Regions from separate parts of the Paenibacillus sp. FSL R7-0302 genome, predicted to be linked through region 3. Evidence: riboswitches for the same ligand, from Rfam matches in the RefSeq annotation. Region 3 holds a riboswitch; each other region holds the start of a gene.
The links. Region 3 has a riboswitch for cobalamin ahead of MKY96_RS19730 (energy-coupling factor ABC transporter permease). Riboswitches for the same ligand answer to the same signal wherever they lie in the genome.

Region 1 (5,959 bases), on a different contig from region 3:
CAGCATCAGAAGGGGGACTGTTCCTCTTCAAGGTCCTAGCCGCTTCGAGCTGATGACGGGAGGTTCGTTTACGACCGATAATTATATTCCACAAAACGATACACAGAGAGGGGATGAAGAAGCAGAGCACCGCCAACCAACCACTGGAGGTCTTAACATAGACGGTAAAAAAGAGGGCTGCGGATAGAATCGCAAGCAACCAGATGTAGATCTCCTGCCGCCATTTGGACTGGAGCTTCCCGGATGCTGGAGGAATGGACTGTGCTGGCTGAATATCAAGAGCTTTCTCCGGTTGAGCTGCCCTACGTTCTCTCCATGGCAAATGCTCCCCATTCAGCATATAGACGTTATCGGCTGCTCCCTGCCAGACCTTCTCCTGCGAGGGATGCGGCGACTGCCAGAGGGTAACGTATTCTTGAATGTCTTTTAGATACAGGGCGGGATCGCCCGTGAATGAGAAATATTGCGAAAGCTCCAGATGAATAACGGCAGTAGAATAACGCTGTACATGGGTCGATAAGGTTACCAGCCACTCATGTACAGGAGTGGAAAGCGCCGGGAAATGGGCCAGCGTGCCGGGTAAGCTCAGACGCAATTGCTCTGCAGCATCCGCCCATGGAATCTGCCATTGGAAGGCCTCGGAGAAATGCTCCCACTCAGGCAAATCCTCCACATCCGGTTGGTTCATATGGGGTTGAATCTTGCTCCAGGCTTGCATAAGCTGCCTGCTATAGCGCTGGAACTGGTCTTGGCTGACCAGACAAAACCATACTGGAGCGAGAAAATTATTCGTCTCGAAAGCTGTATTCTCATAATCAATCAAATCTGTATCGGCACTGGTAACACTCAGGAATGTCCGGTTTCCCATATAAGATCCTTGCCTCCTAGCATCCAACCCTATGCTCCCCACTTTACTTAACTAAAGGTTAGAAGAATGGTAGATGTTGATGCTTGCATAGAAAAAAGGCGCAGTTCCAAAAAACCGGAAACCCGCGCCACTATCGACTTTGTAAAGATGCTGGTGAAGGGAATTGAACCCCCGGCCTACGCATTACGAGTGCGTTGCTCTACCCCTGAGCTACACCAGCTTACAGACGTTTGCATCTGCCAAACAAAAAATATTATAACTCTTCCAGCGGAAAACGCAACCCCTTTTTCCGCTGGCTGCCGTGTCATCAGCCCTGCATCAGCCCCAGCCCGCGGAAATAATCCAGTGCAAGCTTAGCGCTCTCAAGAGAAGATACCTCATAGGCCTCCTGCTCCACAATATAATAGAGAATTCCGCTCTGCTCCGCGATCTCGAAGACGCTCCGGAAATCGACCTCTCCCTTCCCGAGATCGGTCTCTTCGTTGTCTGCTCCGAAATCCTTAATGTGGACCAGCGGAACACGTCCGGCGTACCGTTGCACATAATCTACGGGCCGGGCTCCGCCCCTGTATACCCACCCCAGATCGAACTCTGCCAGCATCTGCTCCGCAGGAATCCGCTCCAGCCAGATATCGATGACCGCCTTGCCGTCAACTTTTGCGAATTCATAATCATGGTTGTGATAGCCATATTGCATTCCCGCTGCCCGGACCATCTCGGAGGCTTTCTCCAGGAATGGAATGATCCTCGTTACATCCTCTATAGTAGGGTTCGGAGGAAGCGGTGCCGACGGGGTGATTATATATTGCAGTCCGAGCTCTACCGCGTATTCAATCTCTTTGGCTAAGGCCTGTTCCATCTTATCCAGGCTTCTGAAGTCCAGACCTACATGCGCCGAAGGAGCAGCCAGGCCGAGTTCATCCAGCTTACGGCGCAGTTCCCCTGCAGATACACCGAAATAACCGGCGAATTCAACGGCCTGGTATCCCATCTCTGCCACCTTGGCCAGTGTGCCGAGGAAATCGCGCTCCGTCTGGTCGCGCAGTGTATACATTTGAATTCCGATCTGCTGTGCTGCTGTTGTCATGAAGAATCCGCTCCTTATCGTCATTTCTGATTGGATACTATATTCCCGCTACTCCCCCTGTAGCTTGCGCTCCACGGATTCCAGCTTGCTGCGGCTGGTCGAGGTCTTGTCGCGCCGGTCATCGATCTTGAGCGAGGTTGAGACTCTCTGCGCCCCGGCGGTGAACGGCGACTCATGCAGCGCTTCTACCGCAGCCAGAATCCGCGCTACCGGACCCTCAATAATCGTACCATGGAAGTAAGCTCATAGGTAATGCCCTCCACCGTCTCCAGCACGCGCTGCATCTCGGCCACATAGCTGCTGAGACTGGTGCTGCCTGTCCCAACCGGAACAACGGTCACTTCGCCAATTGCCATTGTGAACTGCCTCCTAATGATCTGATGTGCCTGCCTCTAACTTTTCCTCTTTATTGTAACGCTTCGCCAGGCTTGCTACAAATCACCTGCACCCTCTCTATTCTATTAATATCCGTCAAAATGATTACCAGGATTAGACGCACTCTATTTATGGATTCTTTGTGGCGTATTTTCGGAGATTTTATGAAACATTCACGGCAGATTCAGAGGAAAGTTGTGGATTACCTGTGGACTAACTGTGGATCAGCTGTGAGTAAAAGCGCCGAACCCGCTCCCCGTGCGGGATTGCAAAAAAACATTTACAAACACAATATATTGCGGTAGTTTTAATAGATAACAACAAAATATAGTAGAAACGGGTGTTTCACCTCTTGTAATAGAGGTGCGACTTAATAGGGAAGCGCGGTGCAAAACCGCTGCGGTCCCGCCACTGTAACCGGATGCTCCCAGGGTGCGATGCCCAGGGCCGCATTCTCCGGCTAATTGCCACTAAGGGGCGGAATAAGCCCCCCGGGAAGGCGCCGGAGGAGTTGCCGGAAGCCAGGAGACCTGCCTGTTTCGGTGGCACCGCTTAGACTCCTGCGAGGAACAGGGGAGGTGTCCGTATGCGGCCTGCAATAGCAGAGTTAGCCTTCCGTCATTCGGGTCAGAGGCTGCCGATACCTGAGGACGATCGGGGATTATTTTCAGGTATCGGCTCTGCGGAATATACAAGAACGGGCGTAAGCTATCGCCCTTGTGTCTGCTCGTATGTTCCACCCAGACCACAGGCAAATTTCCGTTTCCCGGATCTTTGCATCATGCATTCGGGCATTTCCGGCCTTCCCGGCCGGGGGTGCTTTTTTAACGCTTACAATACCCGAGAGGAGAGAGTTATATAATGACGCTGCTGGAGAAACGTTATAACGAAGGACAAGCTGCACAGGAGGATCTTTTGGAAGAGGTCATTCATCTGGGACGGGATATTATCGACAGCCGGGATCTGGATCTGCTGCGCGAGAACGCCAACCTGAACGGGGAGAGCTTCTCCGGCAAAATGAGCAAGTTCGGCAGTGAATATTCCAAATGGTATGCCCGCAACTTCACCATGCCGCCGCAGCTGGTACAGGCTACCCTGGATAATGTCGTCTATGTACATGACCTGGATCAATACGCCATCGGTACTACCAACTGCATCTTCATCCCGTTCGAACGGCTTCTCCGTGAAGGCTTCAACACCGGCAACGGCAGCGTACGGCCTCCCAACTCGATTATGACGGCGATGTCGCTGGTGGCGATTATTTTCCAGTCGCAGCAGAATGCGCAGTACGGCGGTGTGTCCGCCAACAAGCTGGATTATGATCTGGCCCCTTATGTTACCAAATCCTTCTCCAAGCTCTTCCGCAAAGGTCTGGAGTATTTCGAGGAGAACGCAGAGGGTTCGGAGCTTGGGGAGATTACGATGAGCCGCAGCGATCTGGCTGAGCAGTATCCGCGGGCCTTCCGTTTTGCCCTGAAGGAGACGCAGAGCGAGACCCTGCAGGCCGCAGAGAGTATGGTACATAACCTGAATACGATGTCCAGCCGCTCCGGCGGCCAGATTCCTTTTACCAGCATCAACTACGGCACCTGCACCTCCCCGGAGGGCCAGCTTGTGATCAGCTCGCTGCTGACGGCCACGATGAATGGACTGGGCAGCGGGGAGACGCCGGTGTTCCCGATTCAGATCTTCAAATGCAAGCAAGGTATCAACCAGCAGCCGGGTGACCCTAACTATGAGCTGTTCCTGAAGGCAGCGGAGTGCTCGGCGCGCAGATTGTATCCGAACTTCGCCAATCTGGACGCTCCGCTGAACATGCAGTATTACGATCCGGCCGACCCGGATACCGAGTTCGCTACGATGGGCTGCCGGACCCGTGTGCTCGGCGACCGCTTCGGACGCAACCATTGCTCCGGCAAAGGCAACTTGTCCTTCAACACGCTCAACCTGGTGCGTCTTGGACTGGCCCACGGCACGATAACCGGCCGCCGCCTCGCTGCTGATGAAGAAGGGTTCTTCGACGACCTGAATCACTATATGGATATTGCGCTGGACGGCCTGCTGCACCGCTTCCGTATTCAGGCTTCCCAGAAGGCCAAGGCCTCCGATTTCATGATGCGGGAAGGCGTCTGGGAGGGCGGCGAGCAGCTTGCCCCTGATGACAGCGTAGGCGAACTGTTGAAGCACGGCAGTCTGTCACTGGGCTTCATCGGGATGGCGGAATGCATGAAGGCCATGTACGGCAAGCACCACGGCGAAGATATGGACATCCATGCTAAGGCTGTAGCCATCGTCCGCCACATGCGTGAATATTGCGACCGCAAGAGCGAGGAGCTTAACCTCAACATCACCTTGTTTGCAACACCGGCCGAAGGTCTATCCGGCAAGTTCACGAAGATCGACCGCAAGGTGCTAGGCTCTATCCCTGGGGTAACCGACCGTGAATATTATACGAACTCGTTCCACATTCCGGTCTACCATGAACTGAGCGCAGCCAAGAAGATCAGCCTGGAAGCCCCGTTCCATGAATATTGCAACGCCGGAGCGATCTCCTATGTCGAGCTGAACGGTAATGCCCGGAGCAACCCTGCAGCCTTTGTCAAAATCATCAAATATGCGCTGGAGCAGGATATCAGCTACTTCAGCATTAACCATCCGATTGACCGCTGCTCCGGCTGCGGCTATGAAGGGGTCATCGGCACGAATTGCCCGACCTGCAATGCCCATGAGGATACCACCCATATCCGCCGTCTGCGCCGGGTTACCGGGTATCTGACCGGTGACTATCAGACCCGCTTCAATGCTGCCAAGCAGGCCGAAGTCCGGGACCGTGTTAAGCATCTATGAACATCTGCGGATATTACCCGGAGTCGATCAATGAAGGGGAAGGCCTGCGGGCCGTCCTCTTCTTCAGCGGCTGCCGCCACCGCTGTCCGGGCTGCTTCAACCCGAAGACCTGGAACTTTAACTTCGGGGAAGTCTTCACCCCGGAGCGGCGGCGGGAGATCATAGAAGAGATTGCAGGCAATCCGCTGCTGGACGGCTTGACGCTGGCGGGCGGGGACCCTTTTTTCTCGGCTGAGGAGGCTGCAGACTTCATTCACGAGCTGCGCGCCGAGCTGCCGGGCTTCCCAATCTGGATCTATACCGGCTATACGTACGAGGAGCTTACGGCTTCCCCGGGCTCTGCGGAATGGAACCTGCTGGCCTTGTGCCAGGTCGTGATCGACGGACGGTTTGTCGAAGCGCTCAAAGACCTTACCCTCTCTTACCGGGGAAGCAGCAACCAACGGATCATCGATATTCCTGCGAGTCTGGCGGGAGATAGGGTTGTTCTGTGGGAGCCGGAGCTGAGCTTTCAAGGGGTATAAAAATAACAAAGGCACTAGACTCCCGCTACCGGGTGGTTTAGTGCCTTTTATTGGTTCGGAGCGGGTACGACTTATTGCCCTGCCTTACGTGCCACCTTATGCTCCGTCTCCTCTGCCAGCTCCTCCAGCACGCTGTCCAGACGCAGCTTCAGCTCTTCGGCCAGCTCAACTACGCCCTGGTCGTTACGCACCGCCTGCGAGTCTACGGCGTAGACGCCGCCAAGAATGTAGCGGGCACCCAGCACGGACAGTACCGGC
Region 2 (5,959 bases), 1.0 Mb from region 3:
CAGACTGTCTACAATGAAGCCCGCGCCCAGCTGGCTTCGCCGCTGGCGCGGTGGGTCAGCCGCAGCCGATTTCAAATCCTGATCTCAGGGAGCATCCTCGGGATCATTCTGATTGCGGCGGTTATCCTGCTGAGCCAGCTTGGGGGACGCGGCAAGGATACAGCCGCGCCGGTGGCCAGCCCCAGCCCGCTTCCGGCAGTGACCGGAGGGGCCGCTGTAGCGGCCCCGGTCTCTGTCCGGCTTATCGGCGGAGATGCAGGGACAGGCGGGGATAGTGGCGGAAATGCAGGAACTGGTGGGAATAATGGCGGTGATGCAGGGACCGGCGGGAACAGTGGCGGAGATGCGGGAAGCGGAGGAGCAGGCAAGAGCAACAGCAGTAAGCTGGTGTTCAGCTTCACTGATGCGGCGGAATGCTCCGCCTTCAAGCCGGAGCGGATCAAGGTGGAGTCCGCCAGCGGCGTTACGGACTACGAGGTTAAGGCAACGGTTAGCAGTTGCCAGGTTGAAGCAGGCGCCGGAGCGGACGGCGGCGTGAAGGGGGAAGCAGGCGCTGGAGTGGACGGCGATGCGAGCGGTAAGGCAGGCGCCGGAGTAGACGGCGATGCGAGTGGTAAGGCAGGCGCCGGAGTAGACGGCGATGCGAGTGGTAAGGCAGGCGCTGGAGCGGACGGCGGTGCGAGCGGTAAGGCAGGCGCCGGAGTAGACGGCGGTGCGAAGGGTAATGCAGGCGCCGGAGCGGACGGCGATGCGGACAGTGAAGCCACCGCCCCTCCAGCGGCGGCGGGAACTCCTCCGTCACGCGTATACGAGGTGACGGTGGAGCTTTCAGCAGGCGCGAAGCTGGCAGCAGGTGATATGATCACCGCCGGAGGCTACTCGCTGAAGCTGGCGGCAGATCCGGGCAGCGCCCCGGAGGCCACAGCCACAGCCGCGCCTAGTGCAGAGCCATCCGCTTCCGCAAGCCCGGAAGCAGACACGGATGCAGAATAAAGCAGCGGCAACAAGCTGGCTGTTTACATTTTTTAACTAGTGCGATCGGGTAACATTACCTTCAGAGATAGGTGTACTCTGTACAACTAAAAACAGTGAAAAGAAGGGCAGACCTATCCTAACTGTATTCCATACAACTAAATTTGCCCGAATGGGCGAAAAGCCGGATACAGAAGCATTTTAGGTGCACGAAATACAGCTAAAAGTACATTTGGCGGTAAATCAGACGATTTAGTTGTACAGATTGCATTTAAGCATACAGTGTGCACCTTCGTCGGGGTACGGCAGACCCTCAGCAAGCGAAGGAGTTAAATTAAAGACTGATTAGTTTAAACCTGATGATCGGCTAGCGGCTCATCCTACTTTACCTTATCGTAGTGCATTTATTAGTGCTCCGGCAGGCTGGAATATATGGAATGTAGCAGATAGGTATGCTGGTGTCCGTAAGAAACTGCTTTATCGCACTTTGTACACTAGAATCAGGCATATTGGAGCTTATATGGCGTTCTGTTGTATTCGGTACATTAGATTTTGGAAATTCGGCCCGGCGGAGGGTTCTTTGCCACAATCGATTGTATGAAATGCAGCAGAATGCGTTATCGGCCGCTTTTACACCAATTCTAATGTACATAATACAATCGCCTGCTGCCGCTGTCTCCGCTAGTACCGCCAACGTCTTAATTAACCAGCAGAAGAATGACTCCATAGTCCTGAATAGTACGATGTGCCGGGGTAGCGGGCATGTGCTGTTCAGGATTTTTGCTGCGGAATAGGCGGGGTCTCGGGGCGGATGGAATAGATATAGCTTGTCTATAGACATACATGGAAATAGTCGATATGATGGTTTGAGAATCTTAAAATTTAATAAGCTTTGGGAAAAGGTGCGGATGTCTAAGAGACCGTACGCTGTTGCCAGCAGATGCTGGCAGGGCTATTGTCTTATAGAGGAATCTGCTTAAAAGGGAAGCCCGGTGCAAGTCCGGCGCGGTCCCGCCACTGTAAATACGGAGCAACTCCTGAGGAGCCACTGTCTGCTAATGGGATGGGAAGGCGGGGGAAGCGGTGAAGTATGAGCCAGGAGACCTGCCTTTTTCGTTGTTGTTTCTATTCTTCGGGGGTAAGAATGTGGAAGCAGATGCTGATATTGGCGAGGGCTGTATATGCTGTATTGTATGTTAATGCGGGAGAGCAATCGGCTCCTTCAGCCGCCCTGTATTGTATTCTTCCCCGGCCGCCCTGCACAGGGCGGTCTTTAGGTTGCCGCTCTATTTGCGTAAGGAAGCAGGATTCATCCATTCTATTTCAGGAAAGAGGTTAGTTATGAAGAATCACTCTCTATCATCCAGATTCACACGGCTGGGACTAGCTGTCATTATGCTGTTCGCACTGCTCGGAGCAGCCGTAGTCCCGGCAGGACAAGCTGCTGCTGCACAGGTAGGCGGAACTTCCGCATCCGCGGTATCCGCTCTGCCCGCAAGTGAGGCAGCCAGCGTAACCGCTGCGGTCTATGCTACTGCGGAGTTCATGCTGAAGAACGGAGTCCAGTCGGACTGGCAGGCGATTGGCCTTGCGCAAGCGGGCTACAAGGTTCCAGCCGGCTATCTGAAGGCGCTTGAGGGCAAGGTGGCTGAGGCTAAGGGTGTTTTTGCCAGAGCTACGGACTATGCCCGGATCACGCTGGCTGTTAAGGCACTGGGCGGCGATCCGGCGAATGTGTCAGGCTATAACCTGATCGAGAAGCTGTACAATAACGATAAAATTACGGGCCAGACGCTGAATAATCCGGTCTATGCACTGCTGGCTCTGGATTCCGGCAGCTATACGATCTCGGCCAATGCGAAATGGACACCGTCGAAGCTGCTGGCAGAGATTCTGGCGAAGCAGAACCCGGACGGCGGCTTCACCCTGACCACGGGTGCGAGTGATCCGGATATGACAGCGATGGTGCTGAACGCACTGGCTGGACACAAGCAGGAAGCGGCAGTGAATGCTGCTGGTCAGCGGGCGGCAGCCTGGCTGGCTAAGGCACAGGATAAGAACGGCGGATATGGCGACAGCAGCGAGAGTGTAGCTCAGGCCATTATCGGTCTGTCTGCCTTCGGCATTGATCCTGCAGGAGCAGATTATACGAAAGGCCAGATTAATCTGGTCAGCAAGCTGCTGAGCTTCAGCGCAGAGGGCGGCGGATTCGCCCACACTGCAGGCGGCAGCTCCAATCCGCTCTCTACAGAGCAGGCGCTGGAGGCTTTGGTAGCGTACAAGCTGTTTGGAACAGGCGGTAAGCTCTTTGACTTTAGCGGCACACCAGTGAAGAATCCTCAGGTAAGTGTCTCCGTTACTGTTGAGGGTCCAAATGGAACCTTGGCTGAAGGCAGCGTATACGCTGGAAATGTGCTTACGGCACTGGACAAGACAGCAGCAGCCAAGCGCCTGGCCTTGGTCAATGAAGCAGGCAATTATGTGACGGGGATCGGCGGCGTGACTGCGGGTACGTTTGGCGGATATGATGGCTGGATGTATGTAGTCGCACGCGGCGGAGCATGGATCTATCCAAGTGTAGGCATGGGCGACTTCGCACTGGAGGAGAATGACCGCATTGTGGTCTACTATGGCGGGGACAACACGCAGGTGGTTGATGCCGTAACCGTGACTCCCGCACAGCCGCAGCCTGGACAAGATCTGAAGGTGCAGGTAACCCAGAAACAATGGGTCTGGAATGAGGCGACCTTCACCTCCGATCCGGTAACCTCACCGGCAGCAGGCGTACAGGTAACCATTGGCGGTAAAACAGCAGTTACAGATGCTGCAGGCGTGGCTGTTGTGGCCGGAGGACTGCCAGCGAATAAATATACCCTGACGGTTACGGGATATCTGAAGGATAAAACCCCAGCCATCGTCCGTCATACGGTCCCGGTAACCGTGGCTTCTGCTGCGGCGGACCGTCCGGCTTTTGCCGATGTGAAGTCGATCTCGCCTTGGGCGCTGGAGTCGGTATACACGGCGTATGACCGCAAGCTGATGAACGGTGTGAGTGAGGACAGCCTGCTGTTTGCACCGAAAAAGAATATTACCCGTGCTGAATTTGCAGCGCTGCTGCTGCGGTTAACCGGGAACGAGCCGTCTGCGGCGTCTTCTGCTGGGGCCTTCAGTGATGTTAAGGCCGGTACATGGTATTATGGAACAGTGAACCGGGCGAAGGAGCTAGGAATCATCAGCGGTGTGACGGCCAAGACGTTTAAGCCGGACGGGCTGGTTACGCGCCAGGATATGGCTGTGATGATGGTTAGAGCTTTTAAGCTGGATGCGGCATCAGCTGGAGCAGGAGCAGGAGCAGGTAAATTCAGCGACGAAGATAAGATTAGCGACTATGCATTGTCCGCTGTCCGTACGGTGACGGGACTTGGATATATGAGCGGCACCGGCGGCGCATTCGAGCCTTCCGCAGTTGTAACCCGTGAGATGGCTGCTGCTGTGGCGGTTAGATTGCCTTAGTTGTAGGGAGCAGCAGAGTTCGGTAGGTAGAGTAAGATCAGCTTCAATATACAGCTATACTACCGCAGGAGGCACTGAACGAACTCTGGAGCCGACGATAAGTGGAAAAATGACATCTAATTTGGCCGGATTTGCTGCAGAGCGGGAGCTAGTTGGATAAACGACACTTATTCAGGCTTGAAGCTGCAGAAGGATGAGGTATGGGCAGAATTAGATGCCGGAAATCCAACTAAATTCTTTACAGGTGCGTAATCTGGATTATTAAGAGTAGAAAATCCAACTAACGCACTCATGCCGATGAGCCGATGAGCCGTATAGGGTTGCCGAAGCGCTGAAGGCTCGTTTGACGGACGGCTTTGCTTGGAATTCGTTTGGATATGTGTTGAAAAGTAAGCATAAGGTGTATGAAGGAACGGGAACAGGCTGACTGCCCCCGTTCTTTTCCCTTTTTGTGGAGGTGTGCAGGTAATGTTCAATCTATTCAAAACAGGCCGGGGAAGGCTGGCTCCGCTGCTTCTCCTGCTGATGGTATTGCTGCTCCCCGGCTGCTCCTCAGCGCAGCCGGATCAGGCAGGCGGCGTCACGCAGCCGCCCGCCGGGACCCCGGCCGCGCAGACGCCGCGGCCTGGAGACGAAGCGGCTCCGCTGCCGGGAGCCGCTGAGGGCACTGCCGTACCTTCCGCCCCTGCGGAAGGTACGGCAGCTCCGGCGTCGCCAGCCGCAGCGGCGGCGCAGCCTTCGGCGGGCGCAAGCGAGCCCGCCAAGCCCCCGGCGTCGCCAGGCGCAGCGGCGACACAGTCTTCGGCGGGCGCAAGCGAGCCCGCCAAGTCCCCGGCGTCGCCAGGCGCAGCGGCGGCGCAGCCTTCGGCGGGCGCAAGCGAGCCCGCCAAGCCGGCGGCCACCCCCAAGCCGCCGACCCCCAAGCCCGCGCCAGCGGCCACGGCTAAGCCGCCAGCCGCTACGCGCTCTCCGGCCGCCACGCCCAAGCCGGACAATGTGGTCACCCTCTCCATCACCGGAGATGAGGAGCATGGCGTGATTCTGGCCGCTGCCCAGTATGAGATCAAGAAGGGCGAGAGTGTGCTGGACCTACTGAAGCGGATTACGCGGGAGCAGAAGATCCAGATGGAATATCAGGGCCGCGCAACATTTGCTTACGTGGAAGGTATAGATAATTTGTACGAGAATGATCACGGGTCAGAGAGCGGCTGGATGTACAAGGTCAATGGAGAATTTCCGTCCAAGGCTGCGGGCAGCTGGATCGTGGAGCCCGGGGATACCATCGAGTGGCTGTATACGCTTGATCTGGGCAAAGACCTGGGGGCCAAAGCGCCATGAGCAGCGGCTTTCGTTCCATGCATCCGGTCGTAGCCCTGCTGTATTATGCAGGGCTGCTGCTGTTCACTCTGCTGGTCTTCCATCCGTTATTTCTGGCTACAGAGATAGCCGGACTGCTGGCGCTGCTGCTGTTGCA
Region 3 (5,959 bases):
AGCCGAGCTGCAAGCCATTCCGCAGCCCGCTACACTGATGTGCAGCTCTCTCGGCACGGCAAGCCCGTGCAACAGCTCATGCAGGCGGACAGCCGTACTTAACGCCCCGCTTCTGCGCAGCTCACAGAACCCGCAGGTCTTCACCTTCACGTAACCTCCAGGCGTACTTACATTCAGTCCGGCCTCCAGCAGCCTTGCTCCTGCTCCTGCCTCTGCCTCTTCACTCCGGCTGCCGCGCAGCAGGAAATACCCGTCCTTCGTATAGACCAATTGCCCATCGCTGCCTGCAAGCTCAGCCAACAGCTTCATCTGCTCACCGCTGAAGCTGCGGCTGCCGGCTGCCGGAGCAATCTCCAGCTCGAAGGAAGTCTCGGTCGATGCCGTCAGGCGATCGGACAAGCTACGCAGCCGCTCCACCTGCGGAGCAGCAGCCAGACTCTGCACAGCCGCTTCTTCCGCCCGCCCTGATTCCGCTTCTCTTCCTGCGATAGCAGCTTCTCTCCCCGCATCCACAGCTTGTGCCGCTCTTGCTCCGGCCCCCTCTGCCTGCCCGGACTCCGCCGCAGCCAGCGACCAAGGCTCTGCTGCCGTGCGCAGCCGCTCGTGCGGCTTCAGCGTCTGCGCCTGTGATCCGAGATTGTACTTGCGCTCATATCCGCGCGGCGTAATCATAAGATCCTCATAGACAACGGTAGCAGAGTTGCCGACCACCACGGTGGAGAGCATGCCGATCTCATGCTCCAGCATATCCTGCAGCGTTGTTACGATCGTCTGCTGACGGTCACGGTAGGCGCTTTTGACAATGCCTACCGGTGTAGCCGGATCACGATAGCGCAGCAGGATCTTGCGCGCTTCTTCAATCTGCCGCGTCCGTCTGCCGCTGCGCGGATTGTAGAAAGCGATAACGAAATCCGCAGCCCCCGCCGCTTCCACACGTGCAGCAATGCTCTCCCACGGAGTTAGATGATCACTCAGGCTGATCGTGCAGGAATCGTGCATAATCGGGGCCCCCAGCAGTGAGGAACAGGACTGGATCGCCGATATTCCCGGGATCACCTCCACTTGTACCCCCTCTGAGCGGCTCCAGCCGCGTTCGATCAGCACCTCGTAGACCAGCCCGGCCATTCCGTAGACACCGGCATCGCCGCTGGAGATTACCGCAATGCTCTGTCCTTCTTCTGCTCTGCGGACGGCCTCCTGGGCCCGGCTGACCTCCTCGGTCATCCCGGTGCCGACGATCTCCTGGTGCCGCAGCAGCGGCCTGATCAGATCTACATAAGTGGTATAGCCGATGACCGCCTCACTCTCATCCAGCGCAGCCAGTGCGCGGCCGGTAATATGCTCCAGCGCTCCGGGGCCGAAGCCGATAATCAGCAGCTTCCCTTGTTTCTTCATTCTTCTTCCCCCGTTCATGAATAGCTGTGGTCAAGCGCAAGCAGCTTACGCAGCTGCACCTTGAATTCTCCGGCGGTGCGGGGAGCGCTCTGCCCTGCGGTCAGACTGGCTGGCAGGCTGAACCATAAATCAGCCAGCAGCGGCAATCCCAGCCCGATGGACAATAGCTCCTCCCGTCCCGCAAAAATCTCCTCCGGCGTCCCCGCCGCCCGGCATCTTCCATGCTCCAGCACAATAATCCAGTCCGCCCAGCGGTAAGCCAGGTCCATATCATGCGTAGCCATAACTACGGTTGTCCCTTTATCATGTATGGCTTCAAGCCCCTTCAGCATCTGCTGCTCCGATAACGGGTCCAGATACGAGGTCGGCTCATCCAGCAGAATCAGCTCCGGCTCCATAGCCAGTACACCGGCGAGTGCCGTGCGTTTCTTCTGGCCCAGACTAAGCTGGTGAATAGGTTTATTGCCCAGATCAGTCAGATTCAGCAGCTCCATGACCTCCCGGCAGCGCGCAGCGATAGCCGGTTCAGCCATGCCGCTGCCGCGCAGCCCGAACGATACATCCTCCAGCGGAGTGCTGAGGATCAGCTGCTGCTCGGGGTCCTGGAAGACCAGGCCCACTTTCCGCCGCAGAGCGGCCAGCTCTTTTTTGGAGTAGGATAACGCCTTCCCTCCATGCATAACCGTCCCCTGCTGCGGGCGCAGAATGCCGACGGCATGCAGGAACAACGTCGATTTGCCTGAACCGTTATGACCGAGCACCGCCGTCTTGCTGCCTGCGGGGATGGAGAACGTCAGTTCATTCAGCGCGGGCTCCTTCGTGTCAGGGTAATGGAACACCACCCCGTCACAAGCCAGACTATATTCCATATCCATCACTTGCTCCTCTAATGTGATTTGGCCGATCGGAAGTTGTTGTACTTTGCGCATGATTTCACCCCCGCGTCCACAGCCAGAGCTGCGCCAGCACCAGCACTGCTATCCCGGCATACGCCTGGACAGCATAGCGCCGCGGCACAGGACGCGCCGTATAAGGCGGCAGAATAATCTCATCGGTGAATCCGCGGGCCAGCAGCCCCTGCGATAATCCATAATAACGGTGCATGGTGTTGCCAAAAAGCGCTCCCGCCATAGCCGCAGTCTCACGCAGCTTCGCCTTATAGCCTCTACGGCCTCCGCGCAGCCTGCGGGCCAGCAGCAGCCCATGCGCTGCATCACTCAGCAGGAATAAGAAGCGGTACATAATCAGCATCAGCTCCAGAACAATCTGCGGCATCCGCAGCCTGCGCAGCACCTGCAAAAGCTCACTGAACGGAGTAGTGAACATCAGGAAAAAGAAACAACTCATACAGGCAGAGATTCTGGCCAGCAGCTCCCCTGCCCGCTGAAGTCCCGCCGCTGTGACATATACCGGCAGATTCAGTCCCGGAAGCGGGAATATTCCTGCCTCTCCCGCAGCAGGATGCCCGAATTCCACGAGCAGCGCCGGTACGCTAAGCGCATAGAACAGCAGCGCTGTGCCGAACAGCATGCCATAAGCACGCAAGGGAATACGGGCCTGCAATACACACCAGGACATCATCCATAGGGTGATTGCAGCCTGTAGTACCGGATGTACAGTGTAAGAGAGCAGGAACATCAGGGCTGCGAACGAGCTTTTCCACATCGGGGATAACTGGCGCAGAGCATTATTGTAGGAGAGAACGTCAATCCGCCGAATCACTTGCTGCTATGCTGCTTCGTCCCGCCCTGCTTGCCCTTGAGCAGCCCCAAGGTATAACCGATCACACCGGCACCAATCGCTGCCTGCAATGCAAACAGCATACTCTCCGTCTCACCCGGCAGCTCGGTCAGCGGCTTGAACCACGGCTTATAGTCAGGATTCATCTCGGTAATCACACCTTCAGCCGCATCATCGGCCCCGCCGAATTCCCCATTGACCAGCAGCAGCGGCAGAATAACCAGCAGAATAACAACCAGCAGCATCAACCCATTTTTCCATTTATTGCTCATTAGGCTCTTCCTCCGTTCACCTTGCGTTTCAGAAGCGACAATTCATTCGGACTATACGATTTCAGCCAGTTCCAGAGCAGTACCGTCAACAGCCCTTCACTGATGGCCAGCGGGATTTGCGTCACGGCAAAGATGCCCCCGAATTTGAGAAAAGAAGCCAGCACGCCGCCATCCGCCGCCGGAAAAGCCACCGCCAGCTGAAAGGAAGTCACTACATACGTACTCAGATCCGCTACCGCAGCCGCACAGAACAAGGCCAGCTTCTCGCGGTCCGGCCGCTTCATCATCAGCTTATACACTGCATAGCCGGCAAAAGGACCCGCCACCGCCATCGAGAACGCATTGGCCCCAAGCGTAGTAATCCCGCCATGCGCCAGCAGCAGCGCTTGAAACAGCAGGACAATCGAGCCGATTACGCTCATGGGGAGCGGCCCCAGCATAACCGCACCAAGTCCGGTACCGGTGGGATGGGAGCTGCTTCCGGTGACGGAAGGCATTTTGAGCGCAGACAGTACGAAGGTAAACGCCCCGGCCAGGCCCAGCAGCAGCTTCAGCTCCGGATTCTCCCTTGTCATGGATTTCAGCTTGAAGATTCCGAGCACAAAGAACGGGATAAACGCCGCCCACCAGAACACCGCCCAGCCTACCGGCAGGAATCCTTCCATAATGTGCATTGCCCGGGCCGTCCCCGGTTCATTCAGCATAAAGTACACCGTAAATCCGGCAACCAGTGCCGCAAAGCTCCACCATCTGTGCTTTTTCATTTGTCACCCTCCATGTTTGTTGTTTTCCATTCAAAATCTTAAAACCCAAGTGGAAACATCTTTGCCGTCCTTTTATTAGGACGGTACGTTTCAGCGCGGAATATAAGGATGATTTATAGCGTGAAGCATAAAAATCCTTATATTCCAAAAAACCCACCCTAAAGGGTGGGAGTGTATGTACGCAGGCAAGTTCGATAGAGCGCGCTGCACGCAGCCAAGCGAAACAAGGTGCTTCTCATCGTCCCATCACTATGGGCCGTGTCCTTGTATCCCGCAGCTGTAAGCCGGGTGTCATCTCTAAGATTCCAAGATTCCTCCGGTCCATCAGGGCAGAACGCCTCTTCTCATTAACCTATCCGTACACCGCTCCTATCCGCGTAGAGTCGTGGTGTGCGTCGACAAGGTAGGTCTCCTGGCTTGGAATACAGGCGCCGCAGACTTCGTCTTCCCCGGGGCTTCCCGAGTGACCTCATGAAGTGCAGCTCTTCCATACAGTGGCGGGACCGCTCGGGAGTTTCACCCGATTCCCTGTTATCCCTTGCCGCTTCCGGCAAGAGCACCTTGTTTCATCGCTAATTCATCTCACATCATAGCGGACCGGGCTTAGCGTGTCTGTGATATAAATTGGAAAAGCTGGCCTGAAGCCAATCATGGCTTGTAGAAATTTTATTTGAGTAATATAATTATTAACTATATAACCTGAACGTGGAGGCATCCGATGAAACTTGATCTAACCGAACAATCCCTGCCCGTGTACGAGGCCCTGTCCAGTACCGTGCGCCTGCATATGCTGCGGCTGCTGTCCGAGAAGCCCATGAACGTGAAGGAGCTGGCTGCAGCCCTCAAGCTCAGCAGTGCGATTATGACCATGCATGTGCGCAAGCTCGAAGCCGCCGGGCTGATCCGCAGCCATATGGCTCCCGGCAAAAGCGGTCTGCAGAAGATCTGTACACTGGCCGCCGACGGGGCTGAGATTGTTTTTCCGGGACAAGCCCGGACTCCGCGCAGGGGGTACCGCAAGGACATTCCGGTGGGGCATTATTCCGACTTCCAGATTGAGCCTACCTGTGGACTGTCTACGACGGAGAGGGTCATCGGGCACTTTGACGATCCCCGTTATTTCTGGGACCAGGAGCGGGTGAACGCCGGGATTCTCTGGTTCGGCAAGGGGTTCGTCGAGTATAAAATCCCGAATTTCCTGCTGTCGAGCCAGCAGCCGGAGGAGCTTGCCATCACAATGGAGATCGCCTCCGAAGCCCCGTCGGTCAACAACAACTGGCCGTCGGATATTACCTTCACACTGAACGGACAATCGCTCGGCTTCTGGACCAGCCCCGGTGACTACGGAGATAATCCGGGAAAATACACCCCGGCCTGGTGGCCCGCACTCACCAATCAATACGGCCTGCTCAAGCAGCTGCGGATTACTCAGACGGGCACTTTCATGGATGGGCAAAAGCTGTCGGAGGTCACCCTGGATCAGGTAGGCATCCGCAACAAACAATGGACCTTCCGGCTCTCTGTCGAGGAGGATGCCGAGCACATCGGCGGCCTCACCCTGTTCGGTAAAGGCTTCGGCAATTACAACGAGGACCTTGTGTTTGAGTTGTTTTATACAGATGGCGTGGCAGATTTGCCGGGTTCTATATAAAGGCCTGCTTAGAAGGTAGGTAGGTAGGTAGGTAGGTAGGTAGGTAGGTAGGTAGGTAGGTAGGTAGGTAGGTAGGTAGGTAGGTAGGTAGGTAGGTAGGTAGGTAGGTAGGTAGGTAGGTAGGTAGGTAGGTAGGT

Region 1: another riboswitch for cobalamin. It lies ahead of MKY96_RS26450 (anaerobic ribonucleoside triphosphate reductase); the one in region 3 lies ahead of MKY96_RS19730 (energy-coupling factor ABC transporter permease).
Region 2: another riboswitch for cobalamin. It lies ahead of MKY96_RS24080 (S-layer homology domain-containing protein); the one in region 3 lies ahead of MKY96_RS19730 (energy-coupling factor ABC transporter permease).

The regions. Positions count from the first base shown of each region.
Region 1 covers NZ_JBBOWB010000002.1:169,849-175,807, forward strand. The annotation lists gene MKY96_RS26430 (hypothetical protein) at 1-823, opposite strand, end outside; tRNA gene MKY96_RS26435 (tRNA-Thr) at 1,017-1,088, opposite strand; gene MKY96_RS26440 (sugar phosphate isomerase/epimerase family protein) at 1,176-1,955, opposite strand; partial or broken gene MKY96_RS26445 (MTH1187 family thiamine-binding protein) at 2,004-2,311, opposite strand; cobalamin riboswitch at 2,652-2,882, shown strand; gene MKY96_RS26450 (anaerobic ribonucleoside triphosphate reductase) at 3,192-5,177, shown strand; gene nrdG (anaerobic ribonucleoside-triphosphate reductase activating protein) at 5,174-5,701, shown strand; gene ssuE (NADPH-dependent FMN reductase) at 5,773-5,959, opposite strand, start outside.
Region 2 covers NZ_JBBOWB010000001.1:5,570,151-5,576,109, reverse strand. The annotation lists gene MKY96_RS24085 (GAP1-N2 domain-containing protein) at 1-993, shown strand, start outside; cobalamin riboswitch at 1,905-2,098, shown strand; gene MKY96_RS24080 (S-layer homology domain-containing protein) at 2,314-4,485, shown strand; gene MKY96_RS24075 (hypothetical protein) at 4,653-4,970, opposite strand; gene MKY96_RS24070 (DUF4430 domain-containing protein) at 4,954-5,823, shown strand; gene MKY96_RS24065 (energy-coupling factor transporter transmembrane component T) at 5,820-5,959, shown strand, end outside.
Region 3 covers NZ_JBBOWB010000001.1:4,553,575-4,559,533, forward strand. The annotation lists partial or broken gene cobJ (precorrin-3B C(17)-methyltransferase) at 1-1,395, opposite strand, end outside; gene MKY96_RS19715 (energy-coupling factor ABC transporter ATP-binding protein) at 1,410-2,324, opposite strand; gene cbiQ (cobalt ECF transporter T component CbiQ) at 2,329-3,117, opposite strand; gene MKY96_RS19725 (energy-coupling factor ABC transporter substrate-binding protein) at 3,114-3,407, opposite strand; gene MKY96_RS19730 (energy-coupling factor ABC transporter permease) at 3,407-4,171, opposite strand; cobalamin riboswitch at 4,557-4,750, opposite strand; gene MKY96_RS19735 (ArsR/SmtB family transcription factor) at 4,890-5,822, shown strand.